One region of the Microbispora sp. GKU 823 genome, then DNA from elsewhere that is predicted to be linked to it. Evidence: riboswitches for the same ligand, from Rfam matches in the RefSeq annotation. Region 1 holds a riboswitch; the other holds the start of a gene.
The links. Region 1 has a riboswitch for glycine ahead of gcvT (glycine cleavage system aminomethyltransferase GcvT). Riboswitches for the same ligand answer to the same signal wherever they lie in the genome.
Positions count from the first base shown of each region.

Region 2: linked by a shared signal. The riboswitch ahead of gcvP (aminomethyl-transferring glycine dehydrogenase) and the one ahead of gcvT (glycine cleavage system aminomethyltransferase GcvT) in region 1 are both predicted to bind glycine.

Region 1 covers NZ_MWJN01000027.1:17,916-33,011, reverse strand. Annotated here, with positions in the region: gene B1L11_RS16530 (hypothetical protein) at 1-776, opposite strand, end outside; gene B1L11_RS16525 (L-serine ammonia-lyase) at 869-2,242, opposite strand; gene gcvH (glycine cleavage system protein GcvH) at 2,276-2,668, opposite strand; gene gcvT (glycine cleavage system aminomethyltransferase GcvT) at 2,665-3,756, opposite strand; glycine riboswitch at 3,895-3,992, opposite strand; gene B1L11_RS16510 (AfsR/SARP family transcriptional regulator) at 4,169-4,939, opposite strand; gene B1L11_RS16505 (DUF4240 domain-containing protein) at 5,238-6,044, shown strand; gene B1L11_RS16500 (TIGR04500 family putative peptide maturation system protein) at 6,081-7,178, opposite strand; gene B1L11_RS16495 (MvdC/MvdD family ATP grasp protein) at 7,228-8,214, opposite strand; gene B1L11_RS46870 (hypothetical protein) at 8,356-8,511, opposite strand; gene B1L11_RS46865 (hypothetical protein) at 8,522-8,671, opposite strand; gene B1L11_RS16490 (peptidase domain-containing ABC transporter) at 8,806-10,971, opposite strand; gene B1L11_RS16485 (gamma-glutamyl-gamma-aminobutyrate hydrolase family protein) at 11,036-11,725, opposite strand; gene B1L11_RS16480 (3-oxoacyl-ACP reductase) at 11,738-12,502, opposite strand; gene B1L11_RS16475 (aldehyde dehydrogenase) at 12,507-13,814, opposite strand; gene B1L11_RS16470 (glutamine synthetase family protein) at 13,859-15,096, opposite strand, start outside.
Region 2 covers NZ_MWJN01000010.1:65,361-80,456, forward strand. Annotated here, with positions in the region: gene B1L11_RS08125 (AMP-binding protein) at 1-40, shown strand, start outside; gene B1L11_RS08130 (hypothetical protein) at 80-460, shown strand; gene B1L11_RS08135 (RNA polymerase sigma factor) at 629-2,008, shown strand; gene B1L11_RS08140 (hypothetical protein) at 2,174-2,626, opposite strand; gene B1L11_RS08145 (TetR/AcrR family transcriptional regulator C-terminal domain-containing protein) at 2,741-3,316, shown strand; gene B1L11_RS08150 (DUF5999 family protein) at 3,639-3,839, shown strand; partial or broken gene B1L11_RS08155 (alpha/beta family hydrolase) at 3,826-4,423, opposite strand; gene B1L11_RS08160 (hypothetical protein) at 4,514-4,924, shown strand; gene B1L11_RS08165 (hypothetical protein) at 4,938-5,477, opposite strand; gene gcvP (aminomethyl-transferring glycine dehydrogenase) at 5,569-8,394, opposite strand; glycine riboswitch at 8,577-8,668, opposite strand; partial or broken gene B1L11_RS08175 (MerR family transcriptional regulator) at 8,822-9,441, opposite strand; gene B1L11_RS08180 (bifunctional nuclease family protein) at 9,597-10,067, opposite strand; gene B1L11_RS08185 (MerR family transcriptional regulator) at 10,144-10,800, opposite strand; gene B1L11_RS08190 (FHA domain-containing protein) at 10,820-11,323, opposite strand; gene B1L11_RS08195 (mannose-1-phosphate guanyltransferase) at 11,709-14,213, opposite strand; gene B1L11_RS08200 (CDP-alcohol phosphatidyltransferase family protein) at 14,217-14,783, opposite strand; gene B1L11_RS50060 (peptidase domain-containing ABC transporter) at 14,904-15,096, opposite strand, start outside.

The DNA of each region.
Region 1 (15,096 bases):
GCGGGCGCGGCGAGCCGCGGCTCCGACGGGCACAGTACCGCCAGGTCCTTCGGCGGCTTCATGACCGAGCAGTCGGCGAAGGTCATCGTGCGCGACCACAACCACGTGCTGCTGCCGCCCATCCCGTACGACCCGTGGGCGTCGTGGAACCAGACGGCGTATCCGCCGAGCACGGCGGACGCGGCGGCGAGCCCGGCGAGCGCGGTCCGCCAGCGTCCGGCCAGCAGCACCGGCAGCAGCGCCAGCGCGATCAGGGGCAGCCCGAGGGTGCGGGTGACCGTGGCGCAGGCGAGCAGCAGCAGCGCCGCGACGACGGACCACGCGCCCGGCCTGGGCCGCCACAGCAGGATCGTCACGGCGGCCACGACCAGTGCGGTGAACAGCAGGTCCGCCATGACGAGGTGTTCGAGCTGGATCTGGTGGACGTCGAGCAGCACCGGCGCCGCCGCCAGCGCCGCCCCCCAGCCCGGCAGCCGCGTCCGGCGGCGCAGCAGCGCGTACACGCAGACGGCTATGCCGAGGCCGAGCAGGTGCTGGACGATCACGACGGCGGTGATGCTCCCCAGCGGACTCAGCGCCGCCAGGAACAGCGAGTAGCCGGACGGCCGCGAGGGCAGGGGCCGCAGGTCGAGCGCCGAGCTGAGGTAGGCGAAGGAGTCGGCCCAGAACCACAGCGCGGGCCGGTAGCCGAGCACGGCGAGCGCGCGCAGTGCGACGCCCGCCGCCAGCACCACCAGGAACGCCCGATGCGGGCGTAGCGCCTCGCGCCACCTCACGTGACGGCCCTCCTCGTCGCCGGGAAGTCACCACGATATTGGTGAGCCGCGCATTGGTCACATTCGAGACGCCACTCCTCACGAATGCCGGGTCAGCACTCGATGACGTTGACGGCGAGGCCGCCGCGCGAGGTCTCCTTGTACTTGTCGAGCATGTCCCTGCCGGTGTCGCGCATCGTCTTGATCGCCTTGTCCAGCGACACGAAGTGGCGGCCGTCGCCGCGCAGCGCGATGCGGGCGGCGGCGATCGCCTTGATCGAGGCGACGGCGTTGCGCTCGATGCACGGGATCTGGACGAGCCCGCCGATCGGGTCGCAGGTCAGGCCGAGGTTGTGCTCGATGCCGATCTCGGCGGCGTTCTCGACCTGCTCCGGCGTGCCGCCGAGCGCCTCGGTGAGACCCGCCGCCGCCATCGAGCAGGCCGAGCCGACCTCGCCCTGGCAGCCCACCTCCGCGCCGGAGATGGAGGCGTTCTCCTTGAACAGCACGCCGATCGCGCCCGCAGTGAGCAGGAAGCGGACGACGCCGTCCTCGCCGGCCCCCGGAAGGAAGCGCATGTAGTAGGACAGAACGGCCGGGACGATGCCGGCGGCGCCGTTGGTCGGCGCGGTGACGATCCGGCCGCCCGCGGCGTTCTCCTCGTTGACGGCCAGCGCGAACAGCGTGACCCAGTCCATCGCCCGCAGCGGGTCGGTCCCGTCGGGCTCGCCCTGCAGCCGCCGGTACAGCTGGTGGGCCCGGCGGCGCACCTTGAGGCCGCCCGGCAGGACCCCCTCGCGGCTGGTGCCGCGCCGTACGCACTCGGCCATGACCGTCCACAGGTGCAGCAGGCCGGCCCGGATCTCCTCCTCCGTACGGCCGAAGGCCTTCTCGTTCTCCATCATCACACCGGAGATCGACAGGCCGGTCTCGGCGCAGTGCGCGAGCAGTTCGTGCGCGGTCGTGAAGGCGTACGGCAGCACCGTGTCGTCGGGCTTGATCCGGTCGGCGCCGGTGGCGTTCTCGTCCACCACGAAGCCGCCGCCGACCGAGTAGTACACCTTCTCGCGCAGCACCGTGTCGTCGGCGTACGCCGTGAACCGCATGCCGTTCGGGTGGTGGGGGAGCGACAGCTTGCGCTCGAAGACGAGGTGCTCGCCGACCACGAACGGGATCTCGCGCACGCCGTACAACGTGACCGTGCCGCTCGCCCGCATCGCCGCCAGCCGTTCGTCGACGGTGTCGACGTCGACCAGTTCGGGCTTGTCGCCGGACAGGCCCAGCAGGACCGCCTTGTCGCTGCCGTGGCCCTTGCCGGTCAGCCCGAGCGAGCCGTACAGGATGGCCTCGACCCGGGTGACCTTCTCCAGCAGCCCGTCCTGGTGCAGCCCGCGGACGAACTTGTGCGCCGCCGCCATCGGGCCGCCCGTGTGCGAGCTGGACGGCCCGATCCCCACCTTGAACAGGTCGAAGACGCTGATCGCCATTGACCGTCGCCTCTCACGCGTCTCGGGTGGCCGTCAGGACTCGCCGGAGGTCAGCGCGGTGTACTCCGCGGCCGACAGCAGGTCCTCGGGCTCCTCCTCCACGCGCACGCGGAACAGCCAGCCCTCGCCGTACGGGTCGGAGCTGACCAGAGAGGGGTTGTCCACGACGGCGGCGTTGATCTCGACGATCTCGCCGCCGACCGGGGCGAAGATGTCGCTCACGGACTTGGTGGACTCCACCTCGCCGACCGCGTCGCCGGCCGCGACCGTCGAGCCGACCTCCGGGTGCACCTCCACGTAAACCACGTCGCCGAGCTGCTCGGCCGCGTACGCCGTGATGCCCACCGTCACGGTGAGGCCGTCCTCGAGCCCGGCCACCCACTCGTGTTCCTTGGTGTAGCTCAGGTCGTCCGGAATGGTGCTCACTTGCTCCTCCTGTAGAAAGGCAGATCGACGACGTCGACCGGTTCTTGGCTGCCCCGGATGTCCACGGCCAGGCCACCCTTCTCCAAGGCGCCCTCGTCGACGTACGCCATGGCGATCGGGCGGCCGAGGGACTGCGACGGGGCGCCGCTGGTCACCTCGCCGACGACGGCGCCCTCCCGGGTGACGGAGTAGCCGTGGCGGGGCACGCGGCGGCCGCGCGCCACCAGCCCGACCAGGCGCCGCCTGGTGCCGTTCTCCGCCGCCCGCTCGAGGGCGGCCTTACCCACGAAGTCGCCGGGCTTGTCGAAGCGGACGACCCGGCCGAGGCCGGCGTCGAACGGCGTGATCGCCGCGCTCAGCTCGTTGCCGTACAACGGCATGCCGGCTTCCAGGCGCAGCGTGTCGCGGGCCGACAGCCCGGCGGGGACGAGCCCGGCGTCCCTGCCCGCCTCGGCGAGGGCGTTCCACAGGGGCACGGCGTGCTCGTTCAGCACGAAGAGCTCGAAGCCGTCCTCGCCGGTGTATCCGGTGCGTGCGATCAGGGCGGGCGTGCCCGCGATGACGCCGGGGACGATGGCGTAGTACTTCAGGTCGTCGAGGTCGGCGTCGGTCAGCGCGGCCAGGATCTCGGCGCTGCGGGGGCCCTGCACCGCGACCAGCGCGTACTCGTCCGACCGGTCGGTCACCCGCGCGTCGTATCCCCGGACCCGGTCGGCGAGCTCGCGGGCGACGAGGGCGTAGTTGGAGGCGTTGGCGACGACCATGTACTGGTCCTCGTCGAGGCGGTAGACGATGAGGTCGTCGAGGATGCCGCCGGTCTCGTTCACGATCATCGTGTAGCGGGCGCGGCCGGGTGCGAGGACGCTGAGGTGCCCCACGAGCGCGCGGTCGAGCGCCTCGCCCGCCTGAGCGCCGACGACGAAGATCTCCCCCATGTGGGACAGGTCGAACAGCCCCGCGGCCGTGCGCACCGCGTTGTGCTCGGCGGACTCGCTGCCGTAGCGCAGGGGCATCTGCCAGCCCGCGAAGTCGGTCAGGGTCGCACCCAGACTTTCGTGGACCCCGCGGAGCGGGGTGGATCGGGACATGCGCACCTCGGAAGGACGGATGCTGCGTTTGACTATCGGGCATCCTCCCCCTCTGTCATCGGCGCCTGAGAGCTTCGTCCGATCTTTGCCGGACTTTCACCTTCGGCGAGGCCTTCCGGCCTTCTTTCCAGAGGTCACCTGACCCGCACGGTCCTTTGCCTTGAGAGGTTCGCGGGGAGGGCTTGCTCCTTCAGGGGCCCTGACCGGATGCCAGGACGCTCTCCCGCACGGGGTCACCGGTGTGGTGCAAGCCTAGTGGTTCGCCGCCATCCCCGTAACCGGCAGGATCGCCCCGATTTCCTCGATCGGGGTAGCCGCGTTTCCGTGAAGTCAAGAGGGCCGATAGGCCTGGTGGTATCGGACGCGAGCCGGACGAGCACCGGCTCGCCGGATTCCCCGCTTGCGCTGTACGTCAGGTACGTTCAGCGCGCTGTGTGGCCGCGCGGAGACGCATCAGAGCGGACGGCAGGTCGTCGCCCGTGAGGATCCGCTGGTGGAGGGCCTGGGTGTCGGGGGACGGCTCGGTGCCGAGGCGGTCGACCAGGGTCCGGCGCAGCCGCTGGTAGGACGCCGAGGCGTCGTGGGTGCGGCCCGACCGGTGCAGCGCCAGCATGAGCTGCCGATGCGGCCGTTCGCGCAGCGGGTGGCGCCTCGCCCACTGGGCCAGGCCGCCGACGATCTCGTGGTGGTGCCCGAGTGCCAGCCGTACGTCGAAGAGGTCCTCGGTCACCGCCCGACGGTCCTCGTCGAGCCGTTCGGCCCACGAGGAAAGCTCGTCCACGTGCCTCATGCCGAGCAGGGCGTCGCCCCGCCACAGGCTCAGCGCGTTCTCCAACATCCTCGCCGCATTGTGGTAATCGCCATTTTCTCGAGCGATTCTGCCCTGTGCCGCGAAATGGTTGAATACTGCAGCATCCACGGATCCCGGCGGTACGGAAAGAAGGTACCCGCCCTCCACGGTGTGCAGCGGGGAAAGGGCGGGGTCGCGTGGCGAGAGCCGCCGCCGCACCTGTGCGATGTAGGTGGTAAGATTCCGCGGCGCCGATTTAGTGGGACGGCGATTCCACAACAGATCGATGAGCGTGTCCCTGTGAACCGCGACGTTGGGGTTGAGCAGGAACAACGCGAGGAGTTGCCGGTGCCTCGGGGCGAGCCCGGCGATCACGTCCCCCGAGGGTTTCATGGCCAGGAACGGTCCGAGCACGGCGTATAACACGGTCTCCCTCGCATGAAAGCAGCGTGAAACGTGCCGACGATGCGGCGATCATTGGTTAATTGACCATATCCCTCTCTGATCGCATTCGTCAAAGAATGCGTCGTTTCTATGTGTGCGGGCGCCGTTCCTTTATCGCCAATGCGGGGCTGAACGCGCAGGTGCACGGAAGTGAAATCGGTTGCAGAGCCGCCCCTGATGCGCTGTGGCATCCCGTAGCCATATCGGCTCGATTGCGTGCGGGGCCGAGGGCGTGCAGGCTTGGCCGGTGACAGACGAGACCTTCTGGGATTTGATCGGCACGCTCGACGGGGTGATCGACGAAGACGGCGCCGATCTGCTGGGTGAACGCCTGTCGTCGCTGGGCGCGCAGGAGGTGGAGGCCTTCTGCGCGCATCTCGCCGGAAAGGTGCGCGCGCTCACCGGACTCCCTCTTGAGGGGCGCCCGGTTCCCGACGTCAGCGACGAGGGCAGACCGCCGATCCCGCTCGTCGGAGACGCGTACGAGAACCTGCTGTACGCGGTGGTCGCCGCCGGGCGGGGACGGTACGAGGCCGTGCTCGCCGACCCGCCGGCCGTCGAGGACGAGGAGTGGGACGCGGGACAGGCCGAACTGCTCGTCGACGTCGTCGCGACCGTCTTGTGGGACGTCGCGGGGCTGCACTGGGCCAGGGACTTCGACCTACTGCTGTCCGGCCTGCCGGACGGCGGCCGTTGGTACGACACCTACAGGGGATCGGCCTGGAAGGGCGCCCCGGGTGCGTACATGAGGGCCGCGCACACTCTGGACCAGGCCCTGAACGACTCCGCCGAGTGGCGCGCCTGGTGGGGACAGGCCGGGTTGCGGATGATCGAGGTCGGCGTCACCGTCAACGCGGACAGGAACCGCGAACGCGTCGAGCGAGGCAAGGAGATCGCCAAGGCCACGTTCGAGAGGGACCGGTCCTACTTCGCCGATCGCGACCCGGCCGGTCTGGCGAAGCTCGCCGCCGAGGAGGCGGCCCACATCATGGGTGCGATCGCCAGGGCTCTCGGCATGACGCCGCCTCCGCCGCTTCCGTCCGCTTCCCGCTGAGCTGTTCCGAAGACCTGCGGGGTGGGGGTCCGGCGCTCACCGGGCGGCCGTGGTGGTGTCTCCGGTCGCGGGAGCCCGCAGGGCCCGGTTGACGGCGTCGGTACGCCGGGCGTCGCCCCACACCCACTCCACGCGGGCCTCGCGCCGCCGCTCGGCCAGCCAGTCGTCGAAAAGCCGCTGTTCGATCCCTCGCCGGGTGGCGCCGTCGAGAACGGCGGGCCTGACCTCCACCACGTGGGTGACCACGGGGTCGGGTCCGTACGGTCCGAGGACGTCACCGGGTGCCGCGTCCGCCGCCCCTGGGCCGAGTTCGGCGCGGAACAGGCGGTGCAGGCGGGCGTCCGCGCCGTGATCGAGCGTCTCGGCAGCGGCCGAGGCGAGGGGGTCCGCCCCACCGTTCCGCAGCCGGGCGGCGGCGGCCCGGGCGGCCTCCAGCCGGGGATAGCGGAGGGACAGCACGCTCAGCCGCTCGTAGGAGCGGGGGTCGGCGGCGAAAAGGCCGTCGGCGCGGTCGCCGGCGACGCGCCGGCGCAGCCGGGCGATCCCGGCCTCCTGCGCCACGATGTGCTCCAGGCCGGCGTGGTCGAGGCCGCGTTCGGCCATCCACGCCCGGGTGGCCTCGACCGTGAGCAGCCCCCGGGCCCGCCGGAAGGCGTCGAGGGCGTCCTGCAACTCGGCGGGGGACAGGTCCACCGGGTCGTCGGACAGCTCCTGCGCGACCAGGGCCGCGTCGACCAGCCGGCTCGCCACCGAGGCGTCGCTCCACAGCTCGTCCAGCACCGCCATGGCCTGCTCCATCGCGACTTCCATGCCGTCGACCCGGACGACGACCTGCTCGCCCGAGTTGCGGCTGCCCCGCAGCGGCCAGGGCAGGGCGCGGTCGGGGGCGAAGGCGACCGAGACCGTGCCGTCCCCCACCGGGATCAGCATGTCGTAGTGGCAGCCGCCGCCGGGGTGGTCGCGCTGCCACACCAGGCGCATCGGCGTGCCCTCGTGCTCGGCGCGCAGGTCCCCCAGCAGGAGCCTGGCCTCGGCGGGTTCCAGATCGCTGATCCGGCGCAGGTACGCCAGGACGTCGGCCAGCAGGCCGGCAGACGGAAGAACATCACTATGGACGACACTGTGCGGCGGCATGCCGGGCTCCTCTGGGCGGGATCTGTCGGGCTCGTTCGCGGAGGGGAGGTCAGGCCGGTTCGAGCAGGAGGTCGCAGACGGCCTCGCTGATCGGCAGACCGGTCATGTTCTCGACCCACAGCCACTGCGCGTTGGGGTTGACCTCCAGGAAGACGTGACGGTCGTCCGGTGTGACGATCAGGTCGACGGCGCCGTACAGCAGGCCGAGCCGGTCCATCAGCGCCAGGCACCGGTCGGCGATCTCCTCCTGCAGCCGGTGGGGCCGGTGCGGGGTGGTCCGGGTGTCGTAGTACCGCCAGTCGAGGCTCGATCGGTTGGACGCCTGGGAGTGGATCTCGGCGGCGAAGATCCGCCGCCCCACGATCGTGACGCGCAGCTCGACGCGCTTCGGCACCATCTCCTGCACGATCACCGGGCAGAACCGCAGGCCGTCGGCGTACGCGAGGTCGCGCGGCGACACCGGCTCGGTCAGGCGGGTCATCGTGAGGCCGTCGTCCCCCACGCCTTCGACGAACGGGACGTGGAAGGCCTTGGTGATGACGCGGCCGTCGTGCCGGTCGTGGAAGTCGAGGAACGACTCGGCGTCCGTGCTGATCAGCGTCTCCGGGATGGCGAATCCGAGCTCGGCGGCCAGCGCGAGCTGGGAGGACTTCTGGCCGGAGCGGCGGAAGACCGACTCGCGGGCGGGCACCTGGCGGCACGGCAACTGCTCCCACAGGTCGCTGAGCAGGCTCTTGCACTCCTGCACGGTGTGCGCGGCCACCGCCGGATCGACGATCTCGGCGTGCGGGCGCGGGGGAGTCGGCCGGCGCCACCACACGGCTGACACCGTGTCGAGGTCGATCGTCTCCTTCTCGCGCAGGATGCGCCGGGTGCCGGTTCCCGCGCCGTAGCCGAGGTCCACCTTGGCGTGGACCGGGAAGTCGCCGGGATCGAAGACGCTGACGCGCGCGCCGCGCCGGGCGAGCAGGTCGCAGACCCGCTCGGCGTGCGGGTCGTCCTCGCTGGTGAGGACGAGAACGTGAGGAGGGCGCAACGGAGGGCCTTTCGAGGGAACCGAACAGACCTGGGGGACGGGGCCTGGCGGGTGGGGAGCGCCACCGGGGCGGTGCTCCCACCCTGTGCGTCACAGCGTGATCCACCCGATGTGGTCACTCTGTGGTGTCAGCGGCAAGTGTCAGAGCGAGATGTCGTCGTACTTGCACATGTTGTCGGCGTAGCAGCCGCTTCTGTCGAACTCCGGGGCCTGTCCGCCGGTCACGCCGCGCAGGCGCTCCTCGTCCAGTTCCTCGCCCACGGCCTCGATGGCGGCGATGACGGTGCGAACCTTCATGATCGCTCCCTCAGCACAGGTAGTCGTCGTAGCCCGCGCCGGACCTCGTCCGGGCGGCGTTCGGGTTGTAGCCCCCGGTGATGCCCTCCAGCAGGCTCTCGTCCAGCTCGGCGCCCACCTCGGAAAGGTCCCGCAACTCGGTCTTGGGCTGTCCGCTCATGGTCTTCTCCTTTCGGTCGAGTCGGGAGCCGGGCGGCTCCCCCGTGTCCCAGAGCCTGTCTTGATCGTCTTGGAATCGGATTGCGTGACGGAGGTAAGCGACTTGTGGCCCGCTTTATCCGCAGTTCGTGAAGGTCAGGCGCCCAGCCGCTGCGCGGCGACGAGGCGCGCGTAGTGCCCGTCCCGGCCGAGCAGCTCGTCCCGGCCGCCCGCCTCCACGATCCGGCCCCGGTCCAGCACGAGAATGAGGTCGGCGTCCCGTACGGTGCTCAGCCGGTGGGCGATGACGACGCGGGTGCCCGCGAAGCCGCGCAGGCTCTGCTCGATGGCGGCCTCGGTCGCGGTGTCGAGGTGGCTCGTGGCCTCGTCGAGCAGCAGCATCCTCGGCTCCGACAGCAGGGCGCGGGCGAGCGCGAGCCGCTGGCGCTGCCCGCCCGACAGCCCGCCGCCGTCGGTGAGCAGCGTGTGGTAGCCCATCGGCATGGCCGCGATCTCCTCGTGGACGCGGGCCGCCCGGGCCGCCCGTTCCACCTGCTCACGGGTGGCGGAGGGGACGTTGAGCGCGATGTTGTCGAAGATCGTCCCGTTGAAGAGGACGGGCTCCTGCGGCACCACGCCGAACTGCCTGCGCAGGGCGCCGGGATCGAAGGCGGCGGCGGGCACGCCGTCGTAGCGGATCTCGCCCTCCGCGGGCGTGAGCAGCCCGAGGATCAGCCGGGCCAGGGTGGTCTTGCCGGATCCGGAGGCGCCGACCAGCGCGACCTTCTGCCCGGGATGGATGGTGACGGTGACGTCCCGCAGGATCCACGGGCTGTCGGGGCCGTAGCGGAAGCCGACGCCGTCCAGCTCGATCCGCCCCGTGAGCGTACGGGTGACCGGGTCGGCGGGGACGGGCTCCGGCTCGGCATGCCAGACGTCGGCCAGGCGCTCCACGTGCGGCCGGACCACCTGTACGGCCTGCAGCCCGGTGACCAGCGAGTTCAGCGGGGCCAGCGCGGCACCGGCCAGGGCCTGCAGCGCGAGCATCCCGCCGAGCGTCAGCGCGCCGTCCGCGACCTGGCGGGCGCCCACCCATACGAGGACGAGCGGGGCGGCGAACTGCAGGGCCCCGAGCAGGGCGTCCTGGAGGGCCTGCGCCCGGCCGCTGCTCCCCGACCGCTCGGCGACGGCGGCGATGGCCGTCGCCCATCTGCCCGCGATCCGCGGCTCCGAGCCGGAGGCCTTGACCGTCTCGATGCCGCGCAGGCCCTCGATCAGCCTGTTCTGCAGGTCGTTGCGGGCCTCGGTCTCCCGGTGGGTCAGGTCGCCGACGCGGCGGCGGGTGAGGAGCAGCAGGCCCACCTGGGCCAGGGCGAACGCGACCAGGCAGCCGCCGACCAGGGGGCTGCGCACGCCGATCGCGATCACGTATCCCAGGGCCAGCGGTGCCTCCAGGAAGGCGAGCGTCACCTGGTTGGTGAGGACCTCCCGGATCAGGGAGGTCGCCAGCACGCGGTTGACCAGGTCGGCGGAGCCGCGCAGCGCGAAGAACCGGTAGGGCGCCGCGAGGAGCCGTTCGCCCGTGACGCGGACCAGTTCGCCGTCGGCGCTCACCTTCAGCGCGACCACGGCGTATCCGCGCAGCGCCCGGACCAGTCCGTACGCGGCGACCAGGCCCAGCACCCCGAGACCCGCGACGGCCAGCAGGTCGTGGTCGCCGGCCGGCAGCACCCGGTCCACGACCAGCTCGGTCAGCGCGGGGAGGGCGAAGCCGAACGCCTGCATGACGACGCTGAGCGCCACCAGCAGCGCGAGCAGCCGCCGGCGGCCGGCGAAGGCGACGGCGGCCGGCCACCGCCACCAGCGGCCCCGCCGCAGGCGTCCGGTCCGCCGGAACTCGGGGCCGGGGGTGAAGACGAGCAGCACGCCGCTGTAGTCCCGGGCGAGTTCGGCGCCCGTGACGCGACGGCGGCCCGTCGCGGGATCGACGACCGTGACACCGCCGGGCCCGTGACGCTCGACGACGACGTAGTGGTCGCCCTTCCAGTGCGCGATCGCCGGGAGCGGCGCGTGCGCCAGCCCGTCGGGAGGCAGGGAGAAGGCCCGCGCCTCCAGTCCCCGCCGCCTGGCCGCCCTGAGCAGGGTGAGCGCGGAGGTGCCGTCACGGCCGGCGCCCATCTCCTCGCCGAGCTCGCGCACCTCCACGTGGTGCCCGTACGCGCCCAGGACCATGGCGAGGCAGGCGGGGCCGCACTCGGTGGGGGTGCGCTGGTGGACGACGGGCACGCTGCCGCCGAAAACTGTGCCGCGATTGAGCCTCATGGTCCACGGAGTGTCGGCCAGGAGGCTTGTCCATCGCTTGTGACCGGCTTCAATCCCCGGGCGGTCAGCGGCGGGCGGCGGCGACGAGGGCGCGGAACAGCGGCCCGTCCTCGTCGGCCTCCGGGTGCCACTGGACGGCCAGGGCGAAGGCCGCGCCGGTGACCTCGACCGCCTCGATCGTGCCGTCGTCCGAGCGGGCGGTGACCTCCAGCCCGTCCGCCAGGCGGTCGATCGCCTGGTGGTGGTAGTGGGCGGGCGTCAGGTCCTCGCCGTCGTAGATCTTGGCCAACGCGGGCGAGAGCCGTACGGGGAGGCGGCCGAACGTCCCGGGGGCGGGGGAGTGGGCGGTGTGGCCGACCACGTCGGGCAGGTGCTGGTGGAGGGTGCCGCCCAGCGTCACGTTGAGCACCTGCAGGCCCCGGCAGATGCCGAGGAACGGCAGGCCGGTGCGCAGGGCGGCCTCCATCAGCCCGAACTCCGCCTCGTCGCGGAACTCCCGGACGTATCCGGTCTGCTCGGCGGGCGGCGCGCCGTAGCGGGCGGGGTCGATGTCGCCCCCGCCCGCGATGATCAGCCCGTCCAGCCGCCCGGCCAGAGCGGCGGGCTCCCCGGCGGGCGGCAGGATGACCGGCTGGCCGCCCGCCCGCGCGATGTGGTCGACGTACATGTACGGCAGCAGCGCCGCCGGCATGTCCCACACGGTGAACTTCGCCGGCTCGACGTAGCACGTCACGCCGATCACGGGACGGGTCATCGGCATGCCCCTTTACAGCGGAGTGACGTACGCGCCGGAGATGCCGCCGTCGACCAGGAACTCCGAGGCGGTGATGAACGACGCGTCGTCGGAGGCGAGGAACGCGACCGCCGCGGCGATCTCCTCGGCCCGGGCGAAACGGCCGATCGGTACGTGGACGAGACGGCGCTGGGCGCGCTCGGGGTCCTTGGCGAACAGCTCACGCAGCAGCGGGGTGTCCACCGGTCCGGGGCACAGCGCGTTGACCCGGATGCCCTCGCGGGCGAACTGGACGCCCAGCTCGCGGCTCATCGCGAGCACGCCGCCCTTCGAGGCGGTGTAGGAGATCTGCGAGGTGGCCGAGCCCATGACCGCGACGAACGACGCGGTGTTGATGATCGAGCCCTTGCCCTGCCGCTGCATGTACGGGATCACGTGCTTGCAGCACAGGTAGACGCTGGTGAGGTTGACCTCCTGCACCCGGCGCCAGGCGTCGATGCCGGTCTCCAGGATGGAGTCGTCGTCCGGCGGCGAGATGCCCGCGTTGTTGAAGGCGATGTCGACGCTGCCGAACTCCTCGAACGCGGTCCGGTACATCCGGGCCACGTCGTCGTCGTTCGCCACGTCCACCTTGACGAACAGGCCGCCGACCTCCCCGGCCGCCTTCGCGCCGGCCTCCTCGTCGAGGTCGGCCACCACGACCTTGGCGCCCTCCTGGGCGAACCGGTGGGCCGTGGCCAGTCCGATGCCGCTGCCCGCCCCGGTGATGACGGCGACGCGGTCCTGCAAACGCTGCATTGATCTACTCCGTGGAGATGAAGACGTTCTTGGTCTCGGTGAAGGCCGACAGGGCGTCCGGGCCGAGCTCCCGGCCGAGGCCCGACTGCTTGAAGCCGCCGAGCGGGGTCCAGTAGCGGACGCTGGAGTGCGAGTTGACCGACAGGTTGCCCGCCTCGACGGCCCGCGCCACGCGCAGCGCCCGGCCCACGTCGCGGGTCCAGATCGACCCCGACAGGCCGTACGCCGTGTCGTTGGCGATCCGCACGGCGTCGGCCTCGTCCTCGAACGGCACGACGGACACCACGGGCCCGAAGATCTCCTCGGTGAACGCCCTGCGGAAGGACTCCGAGGACGACCCGGCCAGCACCGTGGGCGGGAACCAGTAGCCGGGGCCGGTCGGGCACGACCCGGCGGCGTACACGTCGGCCTGCGTGACGAACGACGCGACGCGCTCCCGGTGCTCGGCGCTGACCAGCGGGCCCATCTGGCTCGCCGGGTCGTTCGGGTCGCCGACCTTGACCTCGCGGACGGCCTGCGACAGGCGCGCGAGGAAGTCGTCGTAGACGGAACGCTCCACCAGGATGCGCGAGCGGGCGCAGCAGTCCTGGCCGGAGTTGTCGAAGACCGCCATGGGCGCCGAGGCCGCGGCCTTGTCGAGGTCGGAGTCGGCGAAGACGATGTTGGCGCTCTTGCCGCCCAGCTCCAGCGTCACCCGCTTGACCTGCTCGGCCGCCTTGGCGCCGATCAGCTTCCCGACCTCGGTCGAGCCGGTGAACACGATCTTCCGTACGTCCGGGTGCTCGACGAGCCGGGCGCCGGCGACCTCACCCTCGCCGGGGACGACCTGGAGCACGCCCTCGGGCAGCCCGGCCTCCAGGGCGAGCTCGGCCAGCCGCAGCGCGGTCAGCGGGGTCCACTCGGCGGGCTTCACGATCACCGTGTTGCCGGCGGCGAGGGCCGGGGCGACTCCCCAGGTCATGATGACCATCGGGAAGTTCCACGGCACGATGATCCCGACCACGCCCAGCGGCTCGGCGAACGTGACGTCCACCCCGCCCGGCACCGGGATCTGCTTGCCGTGGTTGCGCTCGGGCGCGCCCGCGTAGAAGTTCAGCACGTCGCGGACGTTGCCCGCCTCCCAGCGGGCGTTGCCGACGGTGTGCCCGGCGTTGGCGATCTCCAGCCGCGCCAGCTCCTCCGCGTGGTCCTCCACGACCTGCGCGAAGCGGCGCAGCAGCCGGGCCCGCTCGCCCGGGGCGACCGCCCGCCAGGCGGGGAAGGCCCGGGCGGCCCGCTCGACCGCGCGGTCCACCTCGGCGGCGTCCGCCATCTCGACCTCGGCGATCACTTCCTCGGTCGCCGGATTGACTATCTTCACAGCCGTTCGAACCCCCGATAGAGCTCCCAGTCGGTGACCGCCGCGTCGAAGGCGGCCAGCTCGACCCTCGCGTTGTTGGCGTAGTGCTCGACCACGTCCTTGCCGAACGCCTCCTCGGCGATCGGCGAGCCTTCCCACAGCGCCAGGGCGTCGCGGAGCGTGGCGGGCACCCGCTCGGCCCCGGAGTCGTACGCGTTGCCGCCGAACGGCTCCTCCAGCTCCAGCCCGGCGTCGATGCCGCGCAACCCCGCCGCGATCATGGCCGCGACCGCGAGGTACGGATTGACGTCGCCGCCCGGCACCCGGTTCTCGATCCGCAGGGACGGGCCGTGGCCCACCAGCCGCAGCGAGCAGGTGCGGTTGTCCACACCCCACTTCACAGCGGTGGGGGCGAAGCTGCCGGGCACGTACCGCTTGTAGGAGTTGACGTTGGGCGCGTAGAGCAGGGTCAGCTCCCGCATCGCCGCGAGCTGCCCGGCGACGAAACGGCGCCCGGTCTCCGACAGCCCGTACGGCTCGCCGCCCGCCATCACGGGGGTGCCGTCGGCGTCGCGCAGCGAGATGTGGATGTGGCAGGAGTTGCCCTCGCGCTGGTTCGGCTTGGCCATGAACGTGATCGACTTGCCCTCCTGGGCGGCGATCTCCTTGGCGCCGTTCTTGTAGAACACGTGGTTGTCGCAGGTGGTCAGCGCGTCGGCGTACCGGAAGGCGATCTCGTGCTGGCCGAGGTTGCACTCGCCCTTGGCGGACTCGACGTACAACCCGGCGCCCTCCATGCCGAGCCTGATCTTTCGCAGCAGCGGCTCGATGCGGGAGGTGCCGAGCAGCGAGTAGTCGACGTTGTAGAGGTTGACCGGGGTCATGTCGCGGTAGCCCCGCTGCCAGGCCTGCTCGTAGCTGTCGTCGTAGACGACGAACTCCAGCTCGGTGCCGACGTACGCGGTCCAGCCGCGGTCGGCGAGCCGGGCGAGCTGGCGGCGCAGGATCTGCCGGGGGGAGGCCACGACGTCCGCGCCGTCCTCCCACACCAGGTCGGCCAGCAGCAGCACGGTGCCCTCGTGCCAGGGCACCCGGCGCAGCGTCGACAGGTCGGGCCGCATGACGAAGTCGCCGTAGCCGCGCTCCCAGGACGACATGGCGTAGCCGCCCACGGTGTTCATGTCGACGTCCACCGCGAGCAGGTAGTTGCAGCCCTCGGCGGCGTGGTCCAGCACCTCCTCGAGGAAGTACCGCG
Region 2 (15,096 bases), on a different contig from region 1:
ACCCGATATGGTCGAACTCAAGAACCGGAACCGCGGATGACCTTCGTGCGTCTGTAAGAGCAGGGGAAGGGGACGCCGCATGCAACCGATCCGCCTCACGCCGGCCCAGAAGACGATGGCCTCCGCCGTGCTCGTCGGCGTCGTCATCGTGGGCGGAGCGTCGATCACGGCCGCCGCCTTCGCCGGCCGCCTGGATGACGTCGCGAAGGTGGGCGACGCACCCGCCGCCAAGCTCGGCCCCGCGACGGGCGGCCACGGGCAATCGGTCGAGGTCTCCCCCGACGCTTCCGGCCGCGACCTCACCGGGGCGCGGTCCACTCCCGAGGCCGACGACTCCGGCGTGACGTCCAAGGTCCTCACGGACGACCCGGACGGGGTCGCCGAATACTGGACGCGCGAGCGCACCGAGGGCGCGGACCCCATGCCTGTGCCCGAGGTCAGCGTCATCATCCCCGAATGACCGGGCCGCTCCGCCGAATCCGGCAGACCTCCCCCGCGGGGTGAGGGAACAAACCAGGCGCGAGAGCGTTATTGATACTGGTGCGCTGAGCCGCCGGACGCCGCGCCCCGATCGCAAGCATCACAAACCTCGAACCAACCATGAACTCCGCAAGGAGGAGGTGTCCTCATGCCCCGGACCGCCGTGGCGGACTCGCCCGAGCGCGAGGCGACCCCGACGACGCTCGACCTGCTGCTGGAGCGAGGCCGTGCACAGGGTCGCCTTTCCCTGTCGGAGCTGCGCGAGGCCTTCGCGAAGGCCGGCGTCAGCCCCGTTGAGGGCCGCTCGATCCTGCGCGAGCTCACCGAGGCGGGCGTGAACCTGGCCGCTGACAACGGCACGGAGAACGAGCCGGGCGCGCAGACGACCGCCGAGACGGGGGCGCGGACCCCGGCCAAGGCGCCGGCCAGGAAGTCCCGCCGGGCCGCCCAGGCCGCGGCGCAGGCCGCCCAGAGCGCGCCGGCCTCCAGGAGCGCCGCGAAGAAGGCGGCCAAGGCCGCCGACGAGGAGCCGTACGAGGAGGAGCTGCAGGCCGACGAGGCCGAGGCGGAGGACGGCGAGACGCTCGACCTCGACGACACCTCCTCGGTCATGGGCGACTCGGTGCACACCTACCTGAAGTCCATCGGCCGCCGTACGCTGCTCACCGCCGCCCAGGAGGTGGAGCTGGCCAAGCGCATCGAGGCCGGTCTGTACGCCGAGTACAAGCTGGAGACCGCGCTCGAGAACGGCGAGCACCTGCCCCCGCACGTGCGCGAGGACCTGGAGTGGGTCATCGAGGACGGCAGGCGGGCCAAGGACCACATGCTGGAGGCCAACCTCCGCCTGGTCGTCTCGGTGGCCAAGAAGTATACCGACCGCGGCATGGCCCTGCTCGACGTCGTGCAGGAGGGCAACCTCGGCCTGATCCGCGCCGTCGAGAAGTTCGACTACACCAAGGGCTACAAGTTCTCGACGTACGCCATGTGGTGGATCCGGCAGGCCATCCAGCGCGGCTTCGCCGACTCTGCCCGGACGATCCGGCTGCCCGTCCACGTGCTGGAGATGCTGTCGAAGCTGTCGCGCGTCGAGCGTGACATGCACCAGCGGCTCGGCCGGGAGCCCACGCCGGAGGAGCTGGCCGTCGAGCTGGACAAGACCCCGGACCAGATCGAGGAGCTGCTGCGCACCAGCCGGCAGCCGATCAGCCTCGACTCGACCATCGGTGAGGACGGCGAGACCCGCATCGGCGACCTCATCGAGGACGTCGACTCCCCCGAGGCGTCCGAGGTCGTCGACCGGCAGCTGCTGGCCGAGCAGCTCAAGGGCGTGCTGAGCAACCTGTCCCCGCGCGAGGCCAAGATCATGAGCCTGCGCTTCGGCCTGGCCGACGGCAAGCCCCACACGCTGGACGAGATCGGCAAGCACCTGGGCCTGACCCGGGAGCGGATCCGCCAGCTGGAGAAGGAGTCGCTGTCCAAGCTGCGCCACCCGAGCAACACCCGCCCGCTGCTCGACTGGGCCAGCTGAGAACTGGGCCAGCTGATTCACATATCCGTGCGGCCCGCGCCCTCAGGGGGTGCGGCGTACGGCTTTTCAGCCGGCCTGGTGGTCGTCCCTTCTTCCGCCGCGGAGGCGGTGCAGGAACGCCCACAGCGCGGAGCGGGCGGGCCTGCGTGGCCTGCTCGCTCGTGCCTAGTGGTGCGCGGCGGCCAGGCCCTTGCGCACGTCGCGCGGGGTCAGGCGGGCGGGGTCGCCCGTCTTGGAGGCGCGCGGCACCCGGGGGATGCCGCTGAGGCGGTGCGCCTCGCGCAGCGTGCGCAGGCGGTTCACCTCGTCGGTCCACAGCGCGCCGTCGGGAGTGGCCTTCGCCTTGCGCCGGGCGATCCTGCTGTCGTAGGACTTCACGCCGAACGTGGCGCGCTGGCCCGCCTCCGCGGCGCGCAGCGCCTCGGTCAGGGCCGCGTCGAGGCCCAGGGCCGCCTCGCGGAGCTCGGGGAGCGGCGCGCCCGCCGCCTTCGCCTCCTGGAACCGCCGCTGCGCCACCCGGACCTTCTCCAGCACCTGGTCGAAGTTCTTCCGGATCTCCAGATCCGCGTGGTAGCGGACCTCCGCCTCCCGGCTCACCCGCGGACGGAAAAACGCCATCGTCAGCCCCTTCGGTATCGAACTCGCGTCGCAACCGGTAGCGTACGCGCTCCGCGCGGGGGCCCGCACCGCAGGGTGCGCCGCCCTTTACGAAGTAAGGCCCGATGTGGCAGCATGATCGCCGTGCCTGCCAAGCGACCACCCGTCCCCCTGTCCCGCGAGCGGATCATCGACGCCGCCCTGCACATCGCCGACGGCCAGGGCCTGCGCCGGCTGACCATGCGCCGCCTCGGCGACGCCCTCCAGGTGGAGGCCATGGCCATCTACCACCACCTGCCGCGGGGCAAGGAGGCGCTGATGGACGCCCTCGCCGAGCACGTGACGACCGTGGAGGTCGATCCGGCCACCGCCGCCACCTGGCAGGACAGGGCACGCGCCTGGGCCCGTGCGAGCCGTGCGGCGCTTCTCGAGCACCCGGGCGTGCTGTCGCTGGCCCTGACCAAGCCGCCGAAGGGGTCGGCCCTCATCGCGATCGGGGAGCAGACCGAGCAGTTGCGCGAGGCGGGGGCGGGCGACCCGGCCGGAGCGGTCCGGGCGCTGCGGGCCTACGTGTTCGGCAGCGTGGCGGTGGAGGTCCAGCAGTCGGGATGGGCCGACCCGGACGCCGAGGTGCGCGACGCCCGCACCGCCGAGGGCGAGCGCGACTTCGAGCACGGCCTCGACGCGCTGATCGCCGGCCTCGGCGGCTGAGACCTGGGGTTTCCGGGTCGTCCGCAACGGCCGCTTCCGGTGACCGGAATCTGTGATCTGTCGGTTACCCGGCCGTCGGCGTGTCGAGGCCGGACCGTTGCCTCCAATGGGGCATTCTTGTGTACTAGGTCACATCAGTGCGCGTGAGCCTGCTCGGGGTGCGGCCGGGTCCCCTGCCCGACCGGCGGAAATGCTCCGAACTGACTATGTCGTACGGATGCGGCCGAGCCGCAAACTGGTGTAGTCCAGTGTGGTGTGCGTCATACCCCACGGACACCCGGAAGACAAAACGAGCGAACGATAAAGACACGGAGCCCCGGCGATGTGCCCTCATGAACCGGCCTGTCCCAGCGCGGACGCGAAGGACCGAGAAGCCGCCCGCACGATAGCCTGTCACCCCGAGCAAGGCTGGAGCCTGCTCTGCAACGGCGTCGTGCTGTTCGAGGACACCGGCGAGCTGCTGCCCGACGGCGGCGTCATCGCCCCGCACCGCCCCACCGACATGGCCATCAGCGCGGCCTAGGCGAACGCAGCCACCGCGCCACCACCTCGCCCACCCGGGCGGGGTCCTTCTTGAACTCGTGCCCCTCCCCCGGGAGGACCACGAGACGTGCGGCGTCCTTCTCGTCCGGCACGCCGAACGGATCCCGATCCCCGTTGACCACGAGCACGGGGGTCCCCGCCTGCCGCAGTTCTTCCGCCCGTGACCGCTCCGGCTTGCCCGGCGGGTGGAGCGGGAACGCGAGCGCCACCACCGCCTCGGCCCCGGTGGCACGCGCGGTGCGGCAGGCGACCCGCGCGCCGTTGCTCCGCCCGCCCTGGACGAGCGGCAGGCCCGGGTGGCGCTCGCGGAGCGCGGCGACGATCGACAGCCACGCCTCGTCCTGCTTGACCGCCGACCCCGGCGCCCGCGCGCCGCGCAACCGGAACGGCTGCGTCACCCGTGCCGACGGTCCCCCCGTCCGCCAGCCACCGCGTCCCGTACGGCGAGCAGGTCGGGGCGTCGACACCTCCCCCGGACCCGTGGGTCAGGACCAGCAGCAGCCGGGGATCGGCCGCCTCGTCCACCTCGGCCAGGGCGCGGCCGTGCGGGGTCTCGATCTCCATGCCGGTGACGGTAGCGGGTCCGACTGAAGCGGGAGGAGGCGACCCTCCGATCGGAGGATGGCACGCCCCCGTGAAAGGGGCCAGAATGTCATGGTGACGGACATCGCATCGCAGCAGCCGCCCGCGCCCGGGCGCCCCGTCCCTCCGCCGCCGGCGGCCTCCTCGACCCGCGAGGACCTGCGCGCCGTCATGGCGGCCCGCCGCGACCTCGGTCCGGAGTACGAGGACGCGCTGGTCGACTCGTTCCTCGACAAGCTCGACGTCGAGATCGCCGCGCGGGTACGCAACGAGGTGGCGGCCCAGTTGCACCACCAGCCCCCGGGCAACCAGCCCAAGCAGAAGGACGGCGCCGTGGGCCTGGCCCTCGGCTCACTCGGCATCGGCATCCCGCTGACCGCCATCGCGGCCGGAGCCGGGCACTTTCCGGGGCTCCTGCTCGCCTGGGGCGGGATCGTCGCGGTCAACTTCGCCTACGCCATCAGCCGCCGCTCCCAGCGCTGAACCGGTCCCCGGTTCAGCCCTCGACGCCCTCCATGGCGGGGCGCACGTCCCGCCCGAGGCGCAGCCGCACCTGGTCGGCCAGCGCCTCGTCGGGGTGGTCGAGGCCGTAGCGCCACACGGTCTCCGCGTCGGCGTCGCGGCCCCGCAGCGGCAGCGTACGGGCCAGCAGCTCGATCGCGAGCGCCCCGGTGCCGGCGTCGGCCCCCTCCTGGCGGCTGTCCTCCACGGCCCCGGCGAACTGCGCGCACGCCATCTCCAGGTGCGCCATGCCGAGCAGCACCCGCAGGCGTGCCGGGTCGGCCACCGCGCTGACCGACAGCGCCTCGAGCAGCACGTCGGCGGCCCTCTCGGGCTCGCCGTCCTCCAGCAGCCGCTCGGCCATCCGCTCGACCACGACGGACAGGCCTTCGCCGGCCTCGCCGCGGTCCGGCGCGTCCTCGTCCGCGGCGAGTTCCGCGAAGATCGCGGCCGCGCCGTCGAGGTCGCCGCCCTCGGCGAGCCGGCGCGCGTGGTCGAGCCGGTCGGACCGCCGCCCGGAATCGATGGCCGTCATTCAGGGGCCTCGCATGGTCGCAGGTGATGAGAAACGATCACCGCGATCTTAACGAGACCGGCCGCCGGGCGGGGCCGACATACTCAACTGATCAGTCCTCGTACGCCTCGAGGGGCGGGCAGGAGCAGACCAGGTTGCGGTCGCCGTACGCCTGGTCGATGCGGCGCACCGGCGACCAGTACTTGTCGTCCCGCAGGCCGGGCACCGGGTAGGCGGCCACCGCCCGCGAGTACGGGTGGGTCCACTCGTCGGCGGTCAGGCACTCGGCCGTGTGCGGGGCGTTGCGGAGCGGGTTGTCGGTCTTGTCGTACTCGCCCGACGCCACCTTGGCGATCTCTTCCCGGATGGCGATCATCGCGTCGGCGAAGCGGTCGAGCTCGGCCAGGTCCTCGCTCTCGGTCGGCTCGATCATGAGCGTCCCGGCGACGGGGAACGACATCGTGGGCGCGTGGAAGCCGTAGTCGATCAGCCGCTTGGCCACGTCGTCGACCGTGACGCCGGTCTCCTTGGTGATCTGGCGCAGGTCGACGATGCACTCGTGGGCGACCAGGCCGTCCCGGCCGGTGTACAGCACCGGGTAGTGCGGCGCCAGCCGCCGGGCCAGGTAGTTGGCCGACAGGATCGCCTGCTCGGTGGCCTGGCGCAGCCCGTCGGCGCCCATCATCCTGACGTACGCCCAGGAGATCGGCAGAATGCCCGCCGAGCCGTACGGCGCGGCCGACACGTGTGCCGGCAGGTGGTCGGCGAGGTGGGCCTTGACCGCTACCGGACCGACACCGGGGCCGCCGCCGCCGTGCGGGATGCAGAAGGTCTTGTGCAGGTTCAGGTGGGAGACGTCCGCGCCGAACTCGCCCAGCTTGGCCAGGCCCACCAGCGCGTTGAGGTTGGCCCCGTCGACGTAGACCTGCCCGCCGGCCTCGTGGACCCGCTCGCAGATCTCGACGATCGTCTCCTCGTACACCCCGTGGGTGGACGGGTAGGTCACCATGATCGCGGCGAGCGCGTCGCGGTGCTTGTCGATCTTGGCGGCGAGATCGGCCAGGTCGACGTTGCCGTTCGGGTCACAGGCCACCACGACCACCCGCATGCCCGCCATGACGGCGCTGGCGGCGTTGGTGCCGTGCGCGGAGGACGGGATCAGGCACACGTCGCGCCCGTCCTCGCCCCTGGAGCGGTGGTAGGACCTGATCGCCAGCAGCCCGGCGAACTCGCCCTGGGAGCCCGCGTTCGGCTGGATCGACACCCGGTCGTAGCCGGTGACCTCGGCCAGCCAGCCCTCCAGCGTCGCGATCAACTCGGCGTACCCCTCGGCCTGCTCCGCCGGCGCGAACGGGTGGATCGAGGCGAACTCCGGCCAGGTGACCGGCTCCATCTCGGTGGTCGCGTTGAGCTTCATCGTGCAGGAGCCCAGCGGGATCATCGAGCGGTCGAGCGCGATGTCCTTGTCCTGCAGGCGCCGCAGGTAGCGCAGCATGGCCGTCTCGGACCGGTGGGAGTGGAACACCGGGTGGGTGAGGAAGTCCGAGGTCCGCTGCAGGTCGGCCGGGAGCGCGTCGGAGGTCACCCGGTCGAGGTCCTCGACCACGAGTTCGGACGCGCCGAACGCCGCCCAGACCGCCCGCAGGTGCTCCGTGGTGGTCTTCTCGTCGCAGGCGACGCCGACGTGGTCGTCTCCGGCCAGGCGCAGGTTCACGCCCCGCTCCGCGGCGGCGGCCACGACCTGGGCGGCCCGCCCGGGAACGCGGGCGAGCACGGTGTCGAAGAACTCGTCGTGGACGACCTCCACGCCGCCCTCGCGCAGCCCGGCGGCGAGAACGGCCGCGTGGCGGTGCACCCTCTGGGCGATCCTCCTGAGGCCCTCCGGGCCGTGGTATACGGCGTACATCGACGCCATCACGGCGAGCAGCACCTGCGCGGTGCAGATGTTGCTGGTGGCCTTCTCCCGCCGGATGTGCTGCTCGCGGGTCTGCAGAGCCAGCCGGTAGGCCGTGCGGCCGTCGGCGTCCACCGAGACCCCGACCAGGCGGCCCGGCATCTGCCGCTGCAGGCCCTCGCGTACGGCCATGTACGCCGCGTGGGGGCCGCCGTAGCCCAGCGGGACCCCGAAGCGCTGGGAGGAGCCGACGGCGATGTCGGCGCCCTGCTCGCCCGGGGCCTCCAGCAGGGTCAGCGCCAGCAGGTCGGCCGCGGCCACCAGCAGCGCCCCCTGGGCGTGCGCCCGCTCGGCGACCGCGCGGAAGGACGCCGCCCGGCCGCTCGCGCCCGGATACTGCACGAGGACGCCGAAGCACTCGGGCAGCTCACCGGCGAGGTCCGACTCCACCAGCGTGATGCCGAGCGGCTCGGCGCGGGTCGCCAGCACGGCCTTGGTCTGCGGCAGCGCGTCGGCGTCCACCACGAACACGTCGGTCTTCGCCTTGCTCGCCCGCCGGGCCAGCGTCATCGCCTCGGCCGCGGCCGTCGCCTCGTCGAGCAGGGACGCGCCGGCGACGTCGAGGCCGGTGAGGTCCGACACGACCGTCTGGAAGTTCAGCAGCGCCTCCAGCCGCCCCTGCGAGATCTCCGGCTGGTAGGGCGTGTACGCGGTGTACCAGCCGGGGTTCTCCAGCACGTTGCGCAGGACGACACCCGGGGTGATCGTGTCGTAGTACCCGAGGCCGATCATCGGGGTCAGCACCCGGTTGCGGCCGGCGAGGGCGCGCAGTTCGGCCAGGGCCTCGGCCTCCCCCACCGCCTCGGGCAGGTTCAGCGGACCGCGCGTGCGGATCGCCTCGGGCACGGCCACGGCGAGCAGGTCGGCCACCGACTCGTAGCCGACCACCTCCAGCATCCGGGCGCGGTCGCCCTCGGAGGGGCCGATATGACGGGTGGCGAAGGGCGGGGCGGAAAGATCGCGAAGTGTGGACCGGTCGCTCATGACAGGGGCCTCCTGGGCGGGTCGAGACCTGCGGCGACCGCCCGGCGCCTGCGGTGGCGCGGCCGGTCGTGAAGCGGTCTCCCCCTCTGTCATCGGACCTGAGAGCTTCACCGGGCCGTCGAGCCCGGCTTTCCCCTTCGGTGAGGCGCCGCCTGGCCGGCGGGCCTGCTTTTCAGAGTCGCCTCGTCCGTGCGGTACGGGTGCCTGAGAGATTCCGGGGAGGTTTGCTCCTTCGGCGCCCCTGAAGGCCAGGGGTCTCTCCCGCACGAGGTCGTCGGCCGTGTCCCACTCTACCGGCTACCCCGGATCGCCCGGCTCGCACCCCGCACGAGATCGGCGCCGAGACCGCGGCGCGGGCGCGATCCGATGGTTCGCCCTGCCGTTCCTGGTCGGTCTGATCCCGGCCCAGCGCTCGCCGGGCATCCGCTCAGCCGGTCCTGCGGGCCTTTTCTTCGACGGGCCAGCTCGTCCGCCGGATGGTCCCCCCTCCGCATCCGGAGCGGCCTCCGCGCGCTCACCCGGAAGCTCGGCCAGCGATCCCTCGACCTCCCGCCAGACCCGCCCGAGCGCGATGCCGAACACGCCCTGGCCGCCCTGCAGCAGGTCGATCACCTCGTCGGCGCTCGTGCACTCGTAGACGCTCACGCCGTCGCTCATCAAAGTGATCTGGGCCAGGTCGTTGACGCCGCGGTCGCGCAGATGCCGTACGGCGGTGCGTATCTGCTGGAGGGAGACCCCGGTGTCCAGAAGACGTTTGACGACCTTCAGGACGAGGATGTCGCGGAAGCTGTACAGTCGCTGGGACCCGGATCCCTGGGCGGCCCTTATCGTCGGGAGCACCAGTTCGGTCCGGGCCCAGTAGTCGAGCTGCCGGTAGGTGATCCCGGCCGCCGCGCACGCCGTGGGCCCGCGGTATCCGATGCCCTGAGGCAGCGCCGTCGGCTGCTCGTCGAACAGCAGACCCTGTTCGCCGGCGCGCTCGCGCGCCGCCTGCCGAACCGGGTCGTGCTGGCCGGCCGACTTACCCTCGCCGCTGCTGACCGCCACTGCGGACCTCCGGCTTTCTCTCATCCCACGGTCTGATCTGGGGGTTCGTGAATTACAACCGTGGTTTCCCTTGCACCGTAGGACCGGGGCCATCGTCAGTCAACGACCCCGTCCGGCGCGTCGTGAAGCGTAATCTCCCGAAATCGTCCGGCACGTCAGCCCGCCCGGCCGAAGTCTTCCGGTGTGATTTTGTCCAGGAACTCGCGGAACTTTTCCACTTCGTCTTCCTGGTCGTCGGGCATGCTCACGCCCGCCTCCTGGATCACGTCCTCACTCGCGTAGATCGTCGCACCCGTACGCAACGCCAGCGCGATCGAGTCCGAAGGACGGGCGCTGACCTCCACGCCGTTGGAGAAGACCAGATCGGCGAAGAAGATTCCATCGCGGAGCGCGACGATGTTGACGGTGCGCAACCGCACCCCCAAGGCCTCAAGAACGTCACGGAACAAGTCGTGGGTCAGCGGCCGGGGCGGCGGCTCCTCCGCCTGGGCCAACGCGATAGCGGTCGCCTCGGTCATGCCTATCCAGATCGGCAGATACCGATCACCGCTCGTCTCCTTCAGGAGAACGATCGGCTGGTTGGTGGGCATCTCAACGCGAACCCCCACGACCTCCATCTGCAACACGGGCGGCTCCGTCTCAAGCGTCGCGGCATATCACCAGGCATTCAACGTAACACCCACGGAGGTGCGGATGTGCCGGTCACCGCCCCAGAACGCCGCGAACACTCCCACGCAGTAACGCATTGTGCAGTTCCTGGAGAAGTCCGGAGATCTCCCTGGCGGTCTCGTCCGCCTCCGCGATCGCCCCCGGCGCCTTGCGCCGCAGCAGCGGGGCCACCGCCTGCTCGATCAGACCGGCCTCCCGCTCCACCGCGGCGCGGATCGCCCGCAGGTGCCGCGCCTGCAGGCCGAAGCGCGCCAGCGCCCCCACGCTGCGCGCGACCTCCAGCGCCTCCCCGTCGTACCGGCGCGCGACGGGAGCGACCAGGCCGAAACTCTCCATCTCGGCCAGGGTCTCCTCGTCGATGCCGGCGGCCTCGATGAGCTCCTCCCGGCTGAGGCGCACGGGCGGAGCGCCGTCGGACACCGCGTGCGGGCGGGCCGCCTGCTCGTCCAGCTGATCCTTGATCACCCGGAGCGGCAGGTACTGGTCACGCTGCGCACGCAGGATGTACCGCAGGCGCTCGACATCGTTGTAGGTGAACTTGCGGTACCCCGACGGGCTCCGCTGGGGCTCGATCAGCCCCTCACCCTCCAGAAACCGGATCTTGGAGACGGTCACGTCCGGGAACTCGCCCTGCAGCAGGGCGAGCACCTCCCCGATGCTCATGAACGCCCGTACGGCCTGCGCGCTCATGACTCCTCCTCCTCACCGATCACAGCCCTCCGGGACCACGCGTGAGGAACACCAGCCGGAACTTGCCGATCTGCACCTCGTCGCCGCCCTGCAACGGGGACTCCTCGATGCGCTCCCGGTTGACGTAGGTGCCGTTGAGGCTGCCCACGTCCCGCACGGTGAACTGGCCGCCGCGCCGGTAGAACTCCACGTGCCTCCTGGACACGGTCACATCGTCCAGGAAAATGTCGCTTTCCGGGTGGCGACCCGCCGTAGTGAGGTCGCTGTCGAGCAGAAATCGGCTGCCCGCGTTCGGACCCCGCATGACCACCAGAAGAGCCGTGCCAGGCGGCAGCTGCTCGACGGCGGCTCTGTCCGGCAGAAGCGTCTGGCCCGTCTCCGCCTCAAGCGCCTCGAGTGAGATCGTCGAGGTCGTGTCGGCTGCGACGGGCGCCGGAGCGCTCAGCGGCGAACCGCATCGTGAACAGAAACGGGCATCCTCGGGGTTGGCATGACCGCACTGCGTGCAGTAGACGCTGGGCATCGAACGGCTCGGCCTCTCTCACGACTTGCTCTAGGACTAGCTCAAACTGCGAATGCCGCAACTTACGCTGATCAGGCACAAAGGTCAAGACCGCGGCTGGGCGTGGACTGACCAACGCTACAGCCAGCGGAGGTTCAAGGTCCATCCCGCCACACAGTGTTTGATTGCGCTCGCTCCGCTCGCGCGGCTCGGGGCGCCCAAAGGCCACGCGTCGTGCCGGAGGCGCGCCATGAGCACAGCCCTCGTCGCGTCCTCGCTCGTTCCTCGCTCCGGGCGCTCCTCAGTCCAGTCGCGGCCGCGCCCCTCGCGTGACGGTTGCGCGCCGTAAACCTCGCAATGGGGTAGCCGCTTCGCGGGACGGTTGCGCGCCGTATCCGAAGGGATATCAGTGGGCGCCGGCGGCTTGTTCGACGACGTGGGCCCAGCGCTCCAGGAGGGCCTGGGCGGTGTCCATGTCGTGGCCCTCGGCCCACAGGTGGGTGACGGCCTCGGCGGGGTCGGGCAGGACGAGGGCCCAGCTCCCGTCGTCCTCCACGACGCGGACGCCGTCGGTGGTGTCCAGACGGTGGCCCTCGGCCGCCTCGACGACCGAGCGCATCACGGCCCCCTTGTGCGCCCAGGGCGTGGGAACGGTCCGCTTGAGCAGCTTGGCCTCCGGGATGCGGGCGTCGATCTGGCTGAGCGACAGCCGCGTGCGCGCCACGAGGCCGAGCAGGCGCAGGAACACCGCCAGGCCGTCCACGGTGGGCGCGAACTCCGGGACGATGAAGCCGCCCCTCCCGTCGCCGGCGAAGATCGTGTCAGGGTGCCTGGCCGCCCGGGTCAGCGTGTCGAGGCTCGTGGCCGTCCAGTCGACCTGCACGCCGTGGAATCGGCAGACCATCTCCGCCACCCGGGTCGTGGTGACCGGCAGGGCCACCCGGCCGCCCCGGCGCTCGGCCGCCACCAGGTCGAGCACGACGAGCAGCGCCCGCTCCTCGCTGATCAGCTGGCCCATCTCGTCCACCAGGGAGACGCGCTCCCCCACCGGGTCGAACCGTACGCCGAAGGCGGCCCTCGCCGAGGCCACCAGCTCCGCCAGGCGCTGCAGGTCGCGGCGGCGCTCGGCGAGCGTCTCGGTCGGCGAGGCGTCGTCGAGGCGGTTGTTCACGGTGAGCACGTCGACCCCGGCCCGGCCCAGCAGGCTCGGCAGCACGAGCGAGGAGGTGCCGCCCGCGCAGTCGACCACGACCTTCATCTCGGTGTCCTTCACCCCGGACATGTCGATGCAGGCCAGCAACTCCCGGGCGTAGGTGTCCACGGCGCGGGCGGGGAAGGTCAGCTCGGCGATCTCGCCGGGGAAGGCGCGCCGGTACTCCTGCCGGGAGAAGACCCGCTCCAGCTTGCGCTGGGCCGCCTGGGACAGGTCGGCCCCCGTCTCGTCCATGAACACGATGTCGACGCTCTGGGGGTCGCCCGCCGTGGTGCGCAGGGCGATGCCGCCCCTGACGTTCTCGCGCGAGGTGTTGAACCTGGCGACCGGCAGGGCGGCGGCCTCCAGGTCGACCACGTTGATCGCGCTGGAGTTCAGCGCGCTGATCACCGCCCGCTTGAGTGCCCGCGCCGCGCGCGAGGCGTCGCGGGAGGTGACGACCGTGTCGCCCTTGCGCAGCGTCGTGGCGTACGCGCTGGCCAGCCGTACGCACAGCTCCGGGGTGATCTCGACGTTGACCAGCCCGGAGACCCCGCGGGGGCCGAACAGGCTGCGCTGGCCGCGCGACTCCCAGATGACGCTGGTGTTGACGACCGTGCCCGCCTCGATCGTCTTGAAGGGGTAGATCTTCACGCCTGAGGAGACGTACGCCTCGGCCTCGATGACGCACTCGTCGCCGACGACGGCGTTCTCCTCGATCCTGGCGCCGGTCATCACGTCGGTGTTCTTGCCGATCACGCAGCCGCGCAGGTGGGCGGCCGGGCCGACGTACACGTTGTCGCTCACCACGGCGCGGTGCAGGAACGCGCCCTCCTTGACGACGGCGTTGCTGCCGAGCACGGTGTACTCCCGCAGTTCGGCGCCGGCCTCGACCTTGGCGTAGTCGCCGATGTAGAGGGGGCCCTTGAGCACGGCCTCGGGGTCCACCGAGGCGCCCTCGGCGGCCCACACGCCGGGGGCCAGCTCGAACGCGTCGAAGTCGACCTTGACCTTGCCCTCCAGCACGTCGGCCTGGGCCTTGAGGTAGCTCTCGTGCGTGCCGACGTCCTCCCAGTAGCCCTCGGCCACGTAGCCGAACAGCCGGCACCCCCGTTCGAGCATCTTCGGGAAGATGTCGGACGACCAGTCGACCGACTGGCCGGGGGCGATCTCGTCGAGGACCGACGGCTCCATGATGTAGATGCCGGTGTTGACCGTGTCGGAGAACACCTGGCCCCAGGTGGGCTTCTCCAGGAAGCGCTGGATGCGGCCGCTCTCGTCCACGATGATGATCCCGAACTCCAGCGGGTTGGGCACGCGCTTGAGCCCGATGGTGACCAGCGCCCGGTTCTCGCGGTGGAAGCGGAGCATGTCGGTCAGGTCGATGTCGGTGAGCGCGTCGCCGGAGATGACCAGGAAGCGGTCGTCACGGAGCTTGTCTGCGGCGTTCTTCACGCTGCCGGCCGTCCCGAGGGGGACCTCCTCGGTGGCGTAGTGGAGGGTCATGCCCAGCTCGTCGCCGTCGCCGAAGTAGTTGCGGATCAGCGCGGCCAGGAACTGCACGGTCACCACGGTCTCGGTGAACCCGTGCCGCTTCAGCAGCCGGAGCACGTGTTCCATGATCGGCCGGTTGATGATGGGGAGCAGGGGTTTGGGCTGGTTCGCGGTCATCGGCCGCAGCCGTGTCCCCTCCCCGCCCGCCATGACGACGGCCTTCACGGGTCACCCCTTCGTTAGCTGGCGCACCTGTACGACATACAACACCCCCGCCCACCAATACAGACCAGTTCCCCAGATGGCGAAGGCCCATCCGAAGATCGCGGCAATCTCGGCGTACCACCCCTCGTGAGAGGCGAGGAACAGCAGCGGGAACGCGTACATCAGGGCGGCGGTGCCGGCCTTGCCGAGGAAGTGGACGGGCAGCGCCGGACCGTAGCCGTGCCGCCGCAGCACGGGCGGCATCCACAGCAGCAGCACGTCGCGCAGCGGCACCGCGAGCGCCAGCCACCAGGGGACGGCGCCCCGCAGCACCAGGCCGATCAGGGTGGCGAGGATGTAGAGCCGGTCGGCGAGCGGGTCGATGAGCCGGCCCAGTCTGCTGATCTGGTTCCAGGCGCGGGCGAGCTTGCCGTCGAGCCAGTCGCTGAAGCCCGCGAGCGCCAGGAGCGCGATGGCCCACCCGTCGGCGTGGGGACCCAGCACGAGCCAGAGGAAGACGGGGACGCCGAGCAGCCGCAGGGCGCTCAGCAGGTTGGGCACCGTCCAGATCCGGTCCTCGGCAGCGTTCACGCCCCAGACCCTACATGCCGCTCTCCCGGTCGCTCCGGGCAGGAGCCACGGGGTCGGCCCCGTTGTCGACCACGCCGAACCGGTGCGCCGTCACCGCGGCCCGGCCGCGGGTGCGCGGCCTCAGGCCGTTTGCGCGGCGACGAGCCGGGTGTAGCGCCCGCCCAGGGCCAGCAGCTCCTCGTGGGTGCCCCGCTCCACCACCATGCCCCGCTCGACGACCAGGATCAGGTCGGCGTCCCGCACCGTGCTCAGCCGGTGCGCGATCACGATGCGGGTCTGCGTCAGGCGGGACAGCCGGGCCTCGATGCCGGCC